DNA from 4 places in the Sodalis sp. RH21 genome. Region 4 is predicted to be linked to each of the others. Evidence: predicted binding sites of a transcription regulator. Region 4 holds the regulator's gene; each other region holds the start of a gene.

Region 1 (3,560 bases), 1.1 Mb from region 4:
TGCCGGCCACCGCCGAGGACAATACGTGGGTAGTGGATACCGGCATGCCGGTATAACTGGCGGCGCCGATGGACACCGCGGCGGTCATTTGCGCCGACAGACCCTGCGCATAGGTCATGCCCTTTTTTCCAATTTTCTCGCCGATGGTGGTGGCCACGCGCCGCCAGCCAATCATGGTGCCCAGCGATAACGCCAGCGCCACCGCCACGATAATCCACAGCGGCGCGTATTCGACGGTCGCCAGCAGATCTTTGCGCAGATTGCCCATAAACCGCTTATCTTCGCTGGAGGTCTGCGGCAGCTTAACCACCCGGTCCGCCGTATCGGCGATACACATCAACAGCCGGCGCACGTGAGAGCGTTCAAAGGGCGTCAGGCCATCGTAGCTTTGCAGATTTTCCAATAGCGCCAGGGTGCGATTGATGGCGATTAGCGCCCGGGAGCTATCGCAGTGGAACTCAACCGGCGCGGACGGGGCGACGTTGGTTTCGGGCGCCGGGATGGCCGGCGGCTCGGCGTCTACCACCTGCGGCAACGCCGCCTGGTGTTGCAGGTAATATTGCTGCAAATTGCTGACGGCATCCCGCGTGCGGGCGATGTCATAGCCGGTGGAGTTCATATTGACCACGAATCCGGCGGGCGCCACGCCTATCAGCACCAGCATGATTAAGCCGATGCCCTTTTGCCCGTCATTGGCGCCGTGGGCAAAACTGACCCCGGCTGCGGAAAGGATCAGCGCGGTTCGCGTCCAGAACGGCGGTTTGCGCTTGCCGTCTTTTTTTTCCCGTTCCGCCGGCGTCAGGTGGATGCGGCGACGTTTGGGGGTGCCGCTCCAGTAACGGCGCAGCAAAAAAACCAGGCCGCCGGCCAGTGCCATCCCTACGAGCGGAGAGATAATCAACGATAAGAAGATTTCAATCAGCTTCGGGATATTCAGCGCATCCAGCACCGACGAGTCGGTGACCATGGCGTTGGTCAGGCCGATGCCGATGATAGCGCCAATCAGGGTATGGGAGCTGGAAGCCGGCAAGCCGAAGTACCAGGTGCCCAGATTCCAGATGATGGCCGCCAACAGCATGGAGAACATCATCGCCAGGCCATGGGTGGAGCTGACGTTCAATAGCAGATTAACCGGCAATAAATGAACGATGGCATACGCCACGCTCAAACCGCCCAGCAGGACCCCGAGGAAATTGAAGATCCCCGACATGCCGACCGCCAATTGGGAGCGCAGGGCGCGGGTATAAATTACGGTTGCTACCGCATTGGCTGTATCATGAAAGCCGTTTATAGCCTCATAAACCAATACAAAAATTAATGCGAGCACCAACATAACACCGGTATGAAACTCCAGGCCGGTAAATAGATGTAGCATAAAGGTTACGCCATAGATTGGACATGAACGGGGCGCATTATCTGCGACAATGGGGCCGGTGGAAAAGAGAAATATGACCTTTTTATGACATTTTTCTGCGCATTGACTTTTGATTTGGCTACTTTAGCCTTTTAAATCATATTGATAACTCTATTTACTCATTTTATCATCCTGTTACGTTGGCATAACCCGCCGGAGGCCATTACAATCAGCCCCCGCAAGTGGGCCCGCCGACCGGCGGATGGGTAATTACCCGTCCTATTGATTAAGCAGAGAGAGCATAGTGGAACAGTTTGATGTGGTGGTCATAGGCGCGGGCGCCGCCGGCATGTTTTGCGCCGCCCAGGCCGGGCAGCTGGGGCGCAGGGTATTGCTGCTGGATAATGGCAAAAAACCGGGCCGCAAGATTTTAATGTCCGGCGGCGGCCGCTGCAATTTTACCAATCTCTACGTCGAACCGGCGGCCTTTCTCTCGCAAAATCCGCATTTTTGCAAATCCGCCTTATCGCGCTATACGCAGTGGGATTTTATCGCGCTGATGCAGCGCCATAATATCGCCTACCATGAAAAAGTCCTGGGGCAGCTGTTTTGCGACGACTCGGCGCAGCAGGTCGTGGATCTGCTGCTCAAGGAGTGCCAGCAAGGCCGGGTCACGATACGCCTGCGCAGCGACGTGAGCGCCGTTGAGAAACAAAGCGACGTTTTTACTCTCACTCTGTCCACGGGCGAGATTAAAACGGCGGCGCTGGTGATCGCCACCGGCGGCCTGTCGATGCCCGGCCTGGGCGCCACGCCTTTTGGCTATAAAGTCGCCCAGCAGTTCGGCCTGCCGGTGATCCCCACTCGTGCGGCATTAGTGCCTTTTACATTACATAAACCCTTGCTGGAGCAGCTAAGCGTCCTGTCGGGCATCGGGGTTCCCTCCCTGGTCAGCGCGGAAAACGGCGTTACTTTCCGCGAGAATCTGCTGTTCACCCACCGCGGTTTATCCGGACCCGCCATGCTGCAAATTTCCAGCTTCTGGCAAAGCGGCGAATTTCTGACGGTCAACTTGTTGCCCGACGTGGATTTAGCGGCGTTTCTGGCCGCGGAGCAGCAGGCCCATCCTAGTCAAAGCCTGAAAAATACCCTGGCGAAGCTGCTGCCGCGGCGCGTTGTCGAGATTTGGTTTGCCCTGCTGGAAATCCCGGAATGTACGTTAAAGCAGCTAACCCGCCGCCAGCAAACCGACTGGGTGATGGGCCTGCAGCACTGGCGCGTGCAGCCCAACGGCACGGAAGGCTATCGCACCGCCGAGGTGACCCAGGGCGGCGTCGATACCCGCTATTTATCCTCCAAAACCATGGAGAGCCGCGAGGTGCCGGGACTTTATTTTATCGGTGAGGTGGTGGACGTGATCGGCTGGCTGGGGGGATATAACTTCCAGTGGGCCTGGAGCTCGGCCTGGGCCTGCGCGCAGGCTCTGGGAACGACCGTATCCGCTAAATAGGCTTCCCCAGGATATACCGCGATTACTTCAATCATGCCAAAGCGCATCCATCGGGACCGCGAATCCGTTAGGGACATTTTTCAGCGGCAGGCAATTATTACCGGTATAAAGCAGGATGCCGCCGCGCCAGGCATTGCCAGCCTGGTTCGCCAGATGGGCCAGCCCCGCGCCATCTTTTACCTGGATACTGGCCGCCTTTTTGACTTCGACCCCCCATATATAGCATCCCTGCTCGATGACTAAATCCACTTCAAGCTGGTCTTTGTCCCGATAGTGGGAGAAATGCAGTTCGCTATCAACCCATCCCGCCTGGCAGATCAACTGCTGTATGACAAAGCTTTCCAGCGGCCCGCCGAATTCATTGCTTAAACCCTGCCAATCGCTGACCTTCAGGTGGCAAAGTGCGCTGGCTAAACCAGAATCGATGATATGGATTTTTGGCGTTTTTATTAGCCGCTTGGCATAATTTTTGTGCCAGGCCGGTAGGCGCCTGACCAAAAACAGGCGCTCAAGGATGGTAAGATATTTATCGACGGTTTCCCGTTGCAAACCTAGATCTTTTGCCAGGCCGCTTAGATTAAGCAGGCTGCCGGTACGCAATGCGAACAGCTCAATGAGGCGGCGTAATTCATTGTCGTCCCGAATGTTCGCAATATCTTTGACATCCCGCTGAATGATCGCATTGATATACTGTTT
Region 2 (3,560 bases), 1.4 Mb from region 4:
ATCACATCGCCCAGCGGCTGCTGGAAATACTGCGCGAACAGCGGCGCGAAGACAAACAGGCCCCACATACCGTAAACGATGCTGGGAATGGCGGCCAACAGCTCAATGGCCACGCCGAGCGGGCGTTTTAACCAATTAGGCGCCAGCTCGGTAAGAAACAAAGCAATGCCGAAACTGACAGGAACGGCAATCAGCAGGGCGATAAACGAGGTGACGAGGGTGCCGTAAATGGGTACCAGCGCGCCGAATTTTTCACCGGGCGGATCCCATTCTTTGGTCCAGAGAAAGGCGAAGCCGAATTTTTCAATGCTCGGCCACGAAGCGACAATCAGCGAAACGATAATTCCGCCCAACATCAATAAGGTAATCAGCGCGGCCAGCCTGACCAGTGTGCCGAATATCAGGTCGCCTTGTTTACCGGGGGCATGCAGTGCCGGCTTATTGTCAGCCATAAGATACTCTTTTAGTTGGTTCGTAATCCCTTCCCCGCGCGGGGAAGGGACGAAACACACATGCTTACTTAGTAGAGAGCTTTACCGTTACTGTCTTTGATATTGGCCTTCCAGGCGGCGCGAATCTGAGTGACTACGTCTTGCGGCAAGGTTGCATAATCAAGGGCATTGGCCTGCTCGGCGCCCTTGTTGTAAGCCCAGTCAAAAAACTTCAGGGTTTCACGGCCTTGTTCGGGTTTAGTCTGGCTAGTATGCAGCATAATGAAGGTGGTCGAGGTGATCGGCCAGGCATTGTCGCCCTTTTGATTGGTTAAATCCTGAGCAAAAGATTCCTGCCAGTTCACGCCTTTGGCCGCGGCGCTGAAGTTAGCCTGGGTCGGCATAACCGGTTTGCCGTCGGCGGAAATCAACTTGGTATAAGCCAGGTTGTTTTGCTTGGCGTACGCGTATTCCACATAACCAATGGCGCCAGGTAAACGCTGGACAAACGCGGCGATGCCGTCATTGCCTTTACCGCCCAGTCCCACCGGCCAGTTGACCGTAGAGCCGGCGCCGATTTTTTCTTTCCAGGTCGGGTTCACTTTGGCCAGATAGCTGGTGAACACAAACGAGGTGCCTGAACCATCGGCGCGGCGCACTACCGCGATATTCTGGTCGGGCAACTTCACGCCGGGATTAAGCTTGGTTATGGCCGGGTCGTTCCATTTCTTAATGTTTCCCAGGTAGATTTCACCCAGCGTATGGCCATCCAGGGTCAGCTCGCCGCTTTTAATGCCCGGGACATTGATGGCCAGCACCACGCCGCCAATCACGGTGGGGAATTGAAATAAACCTTCTTTTTTCAGGTCTGCATCGCTTAAAGGAGCATCGGACGCGCCGAAATCAACGGTGTTGGCTATGATTTGTTTTATGCCGCCCGAGGAGCCGATGCCCTGGTAGTTTACTTTAACGCCGGTTTCTTTTTGATAGGTATCGGCCCATTTAGCATATACCGGGGCGGGGAATGTGCCGCCGGCACCGGTCAGGCTTGCGGCAGCGAACGAAGAAATACTCGCCAGGGCGAACGTAGCTGCGACAACACTGGCAACGGTGGTATGCATCAGTTTCATAATCCCTCCTGTGGGATATTAAATTCGGCCCAAGGCCGCTTTCTTCAATTATCTAGGCTGCAGGAAGGAAAATAGGACAATTAGGTTACAGCGACATGTCAGTAATATGACGGTTTTATGACGGCGTAAAAGGATGGAAAAAAACCCGTTAATTATGCTGATTCCCCTCCGCAAAACCAGTATAGCCCATACTGCCGGCCGGAAGCGTGCGGTGCGCCAGTTCGCTGGCCATGGCGTGCATATAGGGCGCGATATGGGAAAAAATAGCTTTGTAGCCGGCGCATAAATGATTGTGCCACTGCCCGTCTATGCGCTGGATGCGATGTTTGGGGCAGCCGCCATGGCAGGCGAATCGATATTCGCAGGCCTGGCAAAGCGCGGATACGTTGGCTTTTTGCTGGCCGAATTGCTGCTGTTTTTTGCTTGCGGCCATCGTTGATAAAGCGCCGGTCAGCAGGTTCCCCAATCGGTATTCGGGATACACAAAATGATCGCAGCTGTAGATATCGCCGTTTTGCTCCACCACCAGCGCTTGTCCGCAGGTAGGCTGCATGACGCACAGGCTGGGCTTCACGCCGCTCCAGGCGGCCAGCGCGTTATCAAATAACTGCACGTAGACCTTGCCCACATCGTGGCGGACCCAGTAATCAAAGATGCTATTGATAAAGGCGCCATAGTCTTTGCCGCTGACCGACCAGGGCGTCAGCGTTTTTTCACCCATCGCCCGGGGAAAAATCAGTTCTCCCCGCGCCGGCCCGGCTAATGTTTGCTCCACGACGGGAATAAACTGCACAAAACGCGCACCCAGTTCCCGGGTAATAAAATGATAAATTTCCAGGGGCGCGCGGGCGGTTTCGTGATTTACCACAGTCAACACATTATATTCAATGCCATAGCGCTCGAAGAGCCGTATCGCGTTGATGACCTTATCGAACACCGATCGCCCGCTGGCGGATTGGCGGTAAAGATCGTGTAGCCTGGCGGGTCCGTCGAGCGAAATACCCAGCAAAAAATGATTATCCGCGAGAAAACGGGCCCATTTTTCATCGATCAATACCCCATTGGTTTGCATACTGTTATGTATGCGCTTCCCCGCGGCGAAGCGTTGCTGCAAGCGCAGCACTTTTTCATAAAAATCGATGCCGGCCAGGGTCGGCTCGCCGCCCTGCCAGGAAAAATGCACGTCGCTACCGGCGCTGGCGGCGATATATTGTTTAATAAACTGTTGTAAAACATCATCGGCCATATGTTTTAAAACGGTTTTCCCCCGCGGGATCACGGCATCTTTTTTGCCTAAATAAAAACAATACTCGCACTTCAAATTGCATTGGTAACTGGTCGGCTTCGCCATGACATGAAAGGGGCGCTTCATGATCGCTTCTCCATCGTTCTCGCCATAGCGGCGGCTTAGCTCCCGTCAGCCGGTCAGGCTGCAAAAATCACTGAAAAACAGACCATACCCGCCACCGCCAGCAGCGTTAACGAAACCGCCCCGAAGACCCGACTTCTGTTCGCCAGGCCCGCGGAATCATTCATATGATCCAGCACCCTATATTTTCTGCCGATCGCCACCATGACGGCCAGGCACAGCAGAACCACCCCCGCGCCAACAATGAGCGGCAGATGTTTTGTCAGGCCGACGCGTAAAAATAACAGGCTATCGAGAACAATCACATATAGGGTCCTGGTCCACGCCAGGCTGGTGCGCTCGGGCTGTAGCCCGTTATCCCGCTTTATGGCCACCGGCTTGCTGGGTTCCATATCCTACTCAATAGACGGCGATAAAAATAATAAATAAAAATGCTATCAGCGCGATAAAAAGAGATATAGCCGCCAACAGCCGGGTGTAAGGCAACGGCGCGTCCTGGCGCATGGCGTTTTCGTTATCAGCCCAGCGCCGTAATGCCACCAGGGCCAACGCCGCGCCCCCCATCGCCAGCAGGATAGCCAACATCACCCGGATCGCCGGCGAGGCGAAGTCGGGGGTAAGTTGATCGAT
Region 3 (3,560 bases), 600 kb from region 4:
TATCGATATAGTGGCGTTCGATATCCGTATCATGTTCATCATTGTCGCGATAGACAAACAGCGCCTGCGCGTCGCCGGGCTGCGCGTTATGCGCCGGCAGGCGGGAACGGCGGCCCCACCAGTTGCGGTGGTGATCTTCTTTATACAGCGCCTGCAGGGTGAACCGATGGATATCCTCCACCACCGGTCCCTCCAGTTCCACCGCATAATCCTGCTTGGCTTCCGGGCCGTAATCGCTCAGATGCTCGGCGGAAAAATTAATGCCGCCGATAAAGGCGATAAGCCCGTCCACCACCACGATTTTACGATGCAGCCGGCGAAACAGGTTGGTGCGCATCCCCATAAAGGCCGGCCGGGGATCGTAATACCGAAAACGGACGCCTGCGGCGGTGAAGGCATTGACGAACTCGTCGGACAAATCAGCGGAGCCATAGCCGTCCACCAGGACTTCCACGCGCACCCCGCGCTCGGCGGCGGCGATCAGGTTTTTTTGCAGGGCCTTGCCCACTTTATCCTCGAACAGGATAAAGGTTTCCAGCAGCACTTCTTTGGTCGCTTTACCTATGCGCTCATACAGCGCCGGGAAAAATTCTTCGCCGTTTTCCAGCAGCTTGATGCGATTGCCGTCCCGCCATTCCATATTCATAGATGGATCTCCACGGCAAGGGGCGCATGATCGGATAAATGGGACCAGGGCTGGTTGGCCAGGGAGGTCGGCTCGCTGATGCGGGCATTCTTGACATAGATGCGATCGAGGCGCAGCAAGGGGAAACGGGCGGGAAAGGTGCGGGCCGGGCGGCCGCGGGCCTGGGTAAAGACTTCCACCAGGCCGGCTTCGCGGCCGAGAATTCCGTTGGCGCGCTGGCGCCAGTCGTTAAAATCGCCGGCCACCACCAACGGCGCGTCCGCGGGCAGCGCGGCGATATGCTTGCTCATGCGCAACATTTGCCGATGGCGATGCTCCTCTTTTAAGCCGAGGTGCACGCAGATCATATGCAGTTGTAAATCACGATCGGGCACCTGCAGGACGCAGTGCAGCATGCCGCGCTTTTCGGTGCCGTCGATGGAGACATCCAGATTCTCGTGGCGGGTAATGGGAAACTTGGAAAGCAACGCGTTGCCGTGATCCCCATCGGGATAGACCGCATTGCGCCCATAGGCGAAATCGGCCCAGATGGTATCGGCCAGAAATTCATATTGCGGCACCACCGGCCAGTTCTCAAAACGCAGCGAATGCTTTTCATGCGCGCCCAGCACTTCCTGCAAAAACACGATATCCGGAGAGACGGTGCGTACCGCCTCGCGCAGCTCCGGCAGGATAAAACGCCGGTTAAACGCGGCAAAACCTTTGTGGGTATTAATGGTGAGCACCTTAAAGGAAAATCCCTGCTCCCCTTGCGACATGCGCGGCGCCTCCTTCTTATCATGATAATCAGACCGAAGCATGGTATTGAACCCCTGATAAAGTAAACAGCAAAGGCCAACGCTTCTGCCTAAAGTTGCGAAGCGCGGAGCTGGCCTAAAATGAATAGTTTTTTTGACAATAAGTATGCTTATTATCGTAGCTGCTGGGACCCAACTCCGCCAATGCCGGGGCGGCGGCCGGGGCTGTTTATGGGTTATTGTCATAAATTCATCATCTGCGTTACGTAAACTTACATAATGATATATTCAGACATGCCCATTCATTCGCTTGGCTACGGGAGTTTTATCCATGCAGCATATTTGTTCTTCGGTACGCTCTTTCGTTCTGACCGGCGCCCTGCTGACCGGCGCCTTGGCAACGGATAGCAGCGCATTGGCCCAACCGGCATCCGCAGCGTCCGGCGACACGTTCGATCGCGCGGCCCGCGGCGATATAACCCAGCCAGGGGGCGCCCGCCGCCTGCAATCCGATCAGACGCAGGCGCTGAAAGCGGCCCTGACCAATCAGCCGGCGAAAAACGTTATTTTGCTGATTGGCGACGGCATGGGGGATTCGGAAATCACCGCGGCCCGGAATTATGCGGTGGGCGCGGGCCAGTTTTTCAAAGGCATCGACGCCCTGCCGCTGACCGGCCAATACACCCACTACGCCCTGGATAAAACCAGCCATAAACCCGCTTATGTGACCGACTCGGCGGCCTCAGCCACCGCCTGGACCACCGGCGTGAAAACCTATAACGGCGCGCTGGGGGTGGATGTGTTCGGCAAGGATCACATGACCATTCTGGAACTGGCCAAGGCGGCCGGTAAAGCCACCGGCAATGTCTCTACCGCCGAGCTGGAAGACGCCACCCCGGCGGCCCTGGTGGCCCACGTCAGTTCCCGCAAATGCTACGGCCCGGAAGCCACCAGCAAAAGCTGCCCCGCCCAGGCGCTGGAAAACCAGGGACGCGGGTCCATTGCCGAACAGCTGCTCGACGCCCGCGCCGATGTCACCCTGGGCGGCGGCGCCAAGACCTTCGGCGAAACCGCCAAGGCCGGGCAATGGCAAGGCAAAACGCTGCGTGAACAGGCGCAGGCGCGCGGTTATCAGTTGATCGGCGATCTGGACGGCCTTAACGGCATCACTGCGGCCAACCAGGACCAGCCGGTGCTCGGCCTGTTCGCCGAAGGCAATATGCCGGTACGCTGGATCGGCCCCAAAGCAACCTACCACGGCAATATCGACCAGCCGCCGGTAACCTGTACCGATAATCCCAAGCACACCGCCAGTATTCCCACCCTGGCCGCGATGACCCAAAAAGCCATCGACCTGCTGAAAACCCATCCGAACGGCTTCTTCCTGCAGGTGGAAGGGGCATCCATTGATAAGCAGGATCATGCGGCCAATCCGTGCGGCCAGTTCGGCGAAACGGTGGATCTGGACGAGGCGGTGCAACAAGCCCTGGCGTTCGCCCGCGCCGACGGCAATACGCTGGTGCTCGTGACCGCCGACCATGCCCATTCAAGCCAGATCATCGAAGCGGACGCCAAGGCGCCCGGCTTGACCCAGGCGCTGACCACCAAGGACGGCGCGGTCATGGCCATCAGCTACGGCAACTCGGAAGACCCCGACTCCCAGGGCCATACCGGCACCCAGCTGCGCATCGCGGCCTACGGCCCTTATGCCGGCAACGTGGTCGGCCTGACCGATCAAACCGACCTGTTTTATACCATGCGCGACGCGCTCGGCATCCAATAGCGCAGCGATCGGCGGGTAACGCATTCGCGCCGGCGCCGGCGCGGATCGAACCTGCCGGGACGCGTCCCATCCCCTGCTCCGGCCGGAGCGCGTCGCGACCAAACTCCGGCTTTTCTTTAGCGCTGAAAAGCCGTAGCCTGTAGCGCTATCCCCCAGAGACGAGCCCTATGTCCGAGCCGAGCGCCCCCGCGCTGAAAGAAATTTTTAATCACGCCCGCCTGCGGCATATCGCCGCGCAGGCGGCCGCCGTCCACGACGGCTTTGATACCGGCCGCTTCCTGGCCGCCACCGCCGACGGGCTGGAAGCGCTGTCGCTGATGGCGCGGCTGCGCCGGGTAAGCGCATGCCTGCATGAGGGGCTGCCGGCGGATTACCCGCAGGCGCTGGCGATTTT
Region 4 (3,560 bases):
TCAAGCGCAGCTTATTGCTGATTTTATCCGCCAGGATCGCGCCGTCGCCCATGCGCGCCAGTTCCACCTTGATATCCTGCAGCTTGCCGCCGGGGCTGTTTTTAGCGCGCCGCTGGCTCCAGAACGCGCGATAACCGACGCCCTTGACCTCGAATTCCACTTCGGCCAGGGCCTCCGCGGTATGGCGGGTCATCAAATCCTGCCCCGGCGTGCGCTCCAGCCGCGGGGTGCGGTGATATAACGCCAGGCAAATGGCGTCCAGCAGGGTGGTTTTGCCGGCGCCGGTGGGGCCGGTAATGGCAAACAGGCTGCTGCGATCGAACGGGGCGGCGGTGAAATCGATTTTCCATTCGCCCCGTAAGGCATTGATATTTTTCAGGCGCAGCGTCAGAATTTTCACAGCACGTCTCCTTGGGCGCCCGGGCCTTGCTGCACCTCCGCCGCCACCCGATCGTAGAGCAGGCGGATGCGGCCCAGGGTGTCCGGGTCCTGCTGCGCCGCGAGCGCGAGCCGGCGCTCGAACACTTCGCCGACGCTCAGCTCGTTCAGCGTTTCCCGGTGCTGGTGCGCCAGGGCCTGCAACCGCTGTTCGCGGTTGCGGCGCAGCAATACGATTTCCACCGGCAGGCCGGCCGCTATTTGCTGAATGCGCAGCTGGATGTCATTGAGATAGGCATCGGTCACCACTTCGATATCCAGCCACACCGGCGTTGCTTCCTGGCGATCGGCAAAGGCCAGCAACTGGGCTTCGATCTCCGCCAGCGACCCTTTTATCAGGCGCAGAGCCTGGGTTTCAGGGATTTGCAACGGCACGACCCGCGCCACATTGGCGTCGTCAAAACTCACCAGATTAACCTGCTTGGGCTGGCCGGTTTCATCGAAACTCAGGGCAATGGGGGAACCGCAATAACGGATATGCTCTTGATTACCGATACGCTGCGGCCGGTGAATATGGCCCAGGGCGATATAATCCGCCGGGGGGAACAGCTGGGCGGGAAACGCATCCAGGCTGCCGATATAAATATCGCGCACCGAATCCGTGGTGCTGGCGCCGACCGTGGTCAGATGCCCGGTGGCGATAATGGGCAACTCGCCGGGCTGGCCGGCGCGCAGATCCAACGCCTGGGCGTACAGCGCCGCGTAGTGCGCGGTAATGGCATCCATCAGCGCCCGCTGTTTGTCGTCCCCCGATTGCCCGGAGCGGCTCACCAGCATATCGCGCGGCCGTAAAAACGGGATGGCGCACAGAATGGCCCCCGGCTTTCCGCTACGCTCCTTGAGAATAAACACCGGCGGTTCGGCGATATCATCGCGGCCGACGCCGGCGATCACCCGGGTATGCATGCAGGCCAGCAGCGATCGGGACTCATTGAGGGTGGCCACCGCATCATGATTGCCGGCCAGCACGATCAGTTCGCAGCCGGTGGGCTGGAGCGCCACCACGAAACGGTTGAACAGTTCGCGGGCATAACTGGGCGGGGTGCCGGTATCAAAAATATCGCCGGCCACGATAATGGCATCGACCTGATGTTCATCCGCCCGAGCCACCAGCCAGTCGAGAAACGCCTGATGTTCACTGGCCCGGCTCTTGGTAAAAAACGACTGGCCCAAATGCCAGTCAGAGGTATGGATAATCCGCATGAGGCTCCAGCGTGGGTGCGAAAGTGAGGGCGAGAGTATAAACCTTCCCCCAGGACGATGCCGTCGTAAAGATAATATTCGGGAAGTTATACCGAAAAAAAGCGCGCCCCACTATGCTTGTAGCAGGAAGCGCTGATTTTAATAAATCTGTCATAAAAGTGACGCATAATGCCCGGGCACGATAACCGCAGAGATTAATGGCAGGAAAATAATGGCAAGACGCATATTAGTCGTGGAAGATGAAGCGCCGATTCGGGAAATGGTCTGCTTTGTACTTGAACAAAATGGTTTTCAGCCGATCGAGGCCGAGGATTACGGTGCTGCGGTCACCCTTATGGCGGAGCCTTATCCGGATCTGGTATTACTGGACTGGATGTTGCCAGGCGGCTCGGGGATTCAATTTATCAAACATATGAAACGCGAAGTCCTGACCCGCGATATTCCGGTCATGATGCTGACCGCGCGGGGTGAAGAGGAAGATCGGGTCCGGGGCCTGGAGGTCGGGGCGGACGATTATATCACCAAACCTTTCTCCCCCAAGGAACTGCTGGCCAGGATCAAGGCGGTGATGCGCCGTATTTCCCCCATGGCGGTGGAAGATAAAATCGAAGTGCAGGGCTTAAGCCTGGACCCGTCCTCGCACCGGGTGACGTCCAATGAGCTGGCGCTGGATATGGGGCCTACCGAATTTAAATTGCTGCACTTTTTCATGACCCATCCGGAACGGGTATACAGCCGCGAGCAATTGCTCAACCACGTATGGGGCACTAATGTATATGTGGAAGACCGGACGGTGGATGTGCATATCCGCCGCCTGCGTAAAGCGCTGGAAACCGGCGGGCACGATCGGATGGTGCAAACGGTGCGCGGCACCGGCTATCGCTTTTCGGCCCGCTATTAACGCGCCAACCAAGGAGAACGCCCGGTGCTAGAACGTTTATCCTGGCGAAAACTGTTGCTCGAAGTGGTGCTGTTTTGCCTGCCGGCCCTGCTGCTGTCGCTGTTCGTCGGCCATGCGGGCTGGCTATTGGCGGCGGCGCTGCTGGCCGCGCTATTACGCAACTATTATTATCAACTGCGCCTGTCGCAGTGGCTATGGGTGGATCTGCGCCGCACGCCGCCGGTGGGGCGGGGCAGTTGGGAACCGCTGTTTTATGGCCTGCACCAGATGCAGCAGCGCCATCGCCGCCGCCGGCGCGAGCTGGCGACCTTATTCAAGCGTTTTCGCAGCGGTGCCGAAACCTTGCCGGATGCCTTGGTGATGCTGACCGCCGACGGACATATTTTCTGGTGCAACGGCCTGGCGCAGCAATTGCTGGGGTTCCGCTGGCCGGAAGATAACGGCCAGCATATTCTCAATTTGCTGCGCTATCCCGAATTCAATGAATATATCCAGGCCCAGTCATTCAAGCGGCCGCTGACCCTGTTGCTGAATAATCAGCGCTATGTGGAATTCCGCGTCATGCCCTATACCGACGATCAGCTGCTGATGGTGATCCGCGACGTGACGCAAATGCGCCAATTGGAAGGGGCCAGGCGTAACTTTTTTGCCAATGCCAGCCATGAGCTGCGTACGCCGTTAACGGTGCTGCAAGGATATCTGGAAATGATGACCGACCAGACGATGGATAAAGCCATCCGCGCCAAGGCCATTCACACCATGCAGGATCAGACCCAGCGCATGGAGCGCCTGGTAAAACAATTATTAGTGCTATCCCGTATCGAGGCCGCCCCCCAGGGCGAGGTGAATGAACGGATTGATATTCCCGCCATCCTCAAGCGCTTGCAGCAAAGCGCGGCGGGGCTAAGCCAGGAGCGGCACGATATCGTGTTTCGCATTAATGAACAGTTGCAGGTCCGGGGCAATGAAGAGCAGTTGCGCAGCGCCATGTCGAACCTGATTTATAATGCGGTGATCC

What was found. Region 4 encodes PhoB, which activates phosphate uptake and scavenging genes when phosphate is short. Its sites were predicted from a motif close to CTGTCATAAAACTGNCNNAT; they were not measured.
Region 1: a site for PhoB is predicted at 1,447-1,466, ahead of pitA (inorganic phosphate transporter PitA). Genes of this name have one in related genera too.
Region 2: a site for PhoB is predicted at 1,666-1,685, ahead of pstS (phosphate ABC transporter substrate-binding protein PstS). Genes of this name have one in related genera too.
Region 3: a site for PhoB is predicted at 1,623-1,642, ahead of phoA (alkaline phosphatase). Genes of this name have one in related genera too.

The regions. Positions count from the first base shown of each region.
Region 1 covers NZ_CP178732.1:5,531,229-5,534,788, reverse strand. The annotation lists gene pitA (inorganic phosphate transporter PitA) at 1-1,375, opposite strand, end outside; gene ACL2XP_RS25550 (NAD(P)/FAD-dependent oxidoreductase) at 1,659-2,864, shown strand; gene ACL2XP_RS25545 (ATP-binding protein) at 2,892-3,560, opposite strand, start outside.
Region 2 covers NZ_CP178732.1:5,752,517-5,756,076, forward strand. The annotation lists gene pstC (phosphate ABC transporter permease PstC) at 1-452, opposite strand, end outside; gene pstS (phosphate ABC transporter substrate-binding protein PstS) at 521-1,561, opposite strand; gene ACL2XP_RS26545 (anaerobic sulfatase maturase) at 1,710-2,933, opposite strand; gene ACL2XP_RS26550 (DUF202 domain-containing protein) at 2,987-3,322, opposite strand; gene ACL2XP_RS26555 (YidH family protein) at 3,330-3,560, opposite strand, start outside.
Region 3 covers NZ_CP178732.1:4,997,166-5,000,725, forward strand. The annotation lists gene clsB (cardiolipin synthase ClsB) at 1-646, opposite strand, end outside; gene ACL2XP_RS23155 (endonuclease/exonuclease/phosphatase family protein) at 643-1,404, opposite strand; gene phoA (alkaline phosphatase) at 1,715-3,166, shown strand; gene ACL2XP_RS23165 (DNA alkylation repair protein) at 3,334-3,560, shown strand, end outside.
Region 4 covers NZ_CP178732.1:4,394,562-4,398,121, reverse strand. The annotation lists gene ACL2XP_RS20300 (AAA family ATPase) at 1-400, opposite strand, end outside; gene sbcD (exonuclease subunit SbcD) at 397-1,641, opposite strand; gene phoB (phosphate response regulator transcription factor PhoB) at 1,853-2,542, shown strand; gene phoR (phosphate regulon sensor histidine kinase PhoR) at 2,567-3,560, shown strand, end outside.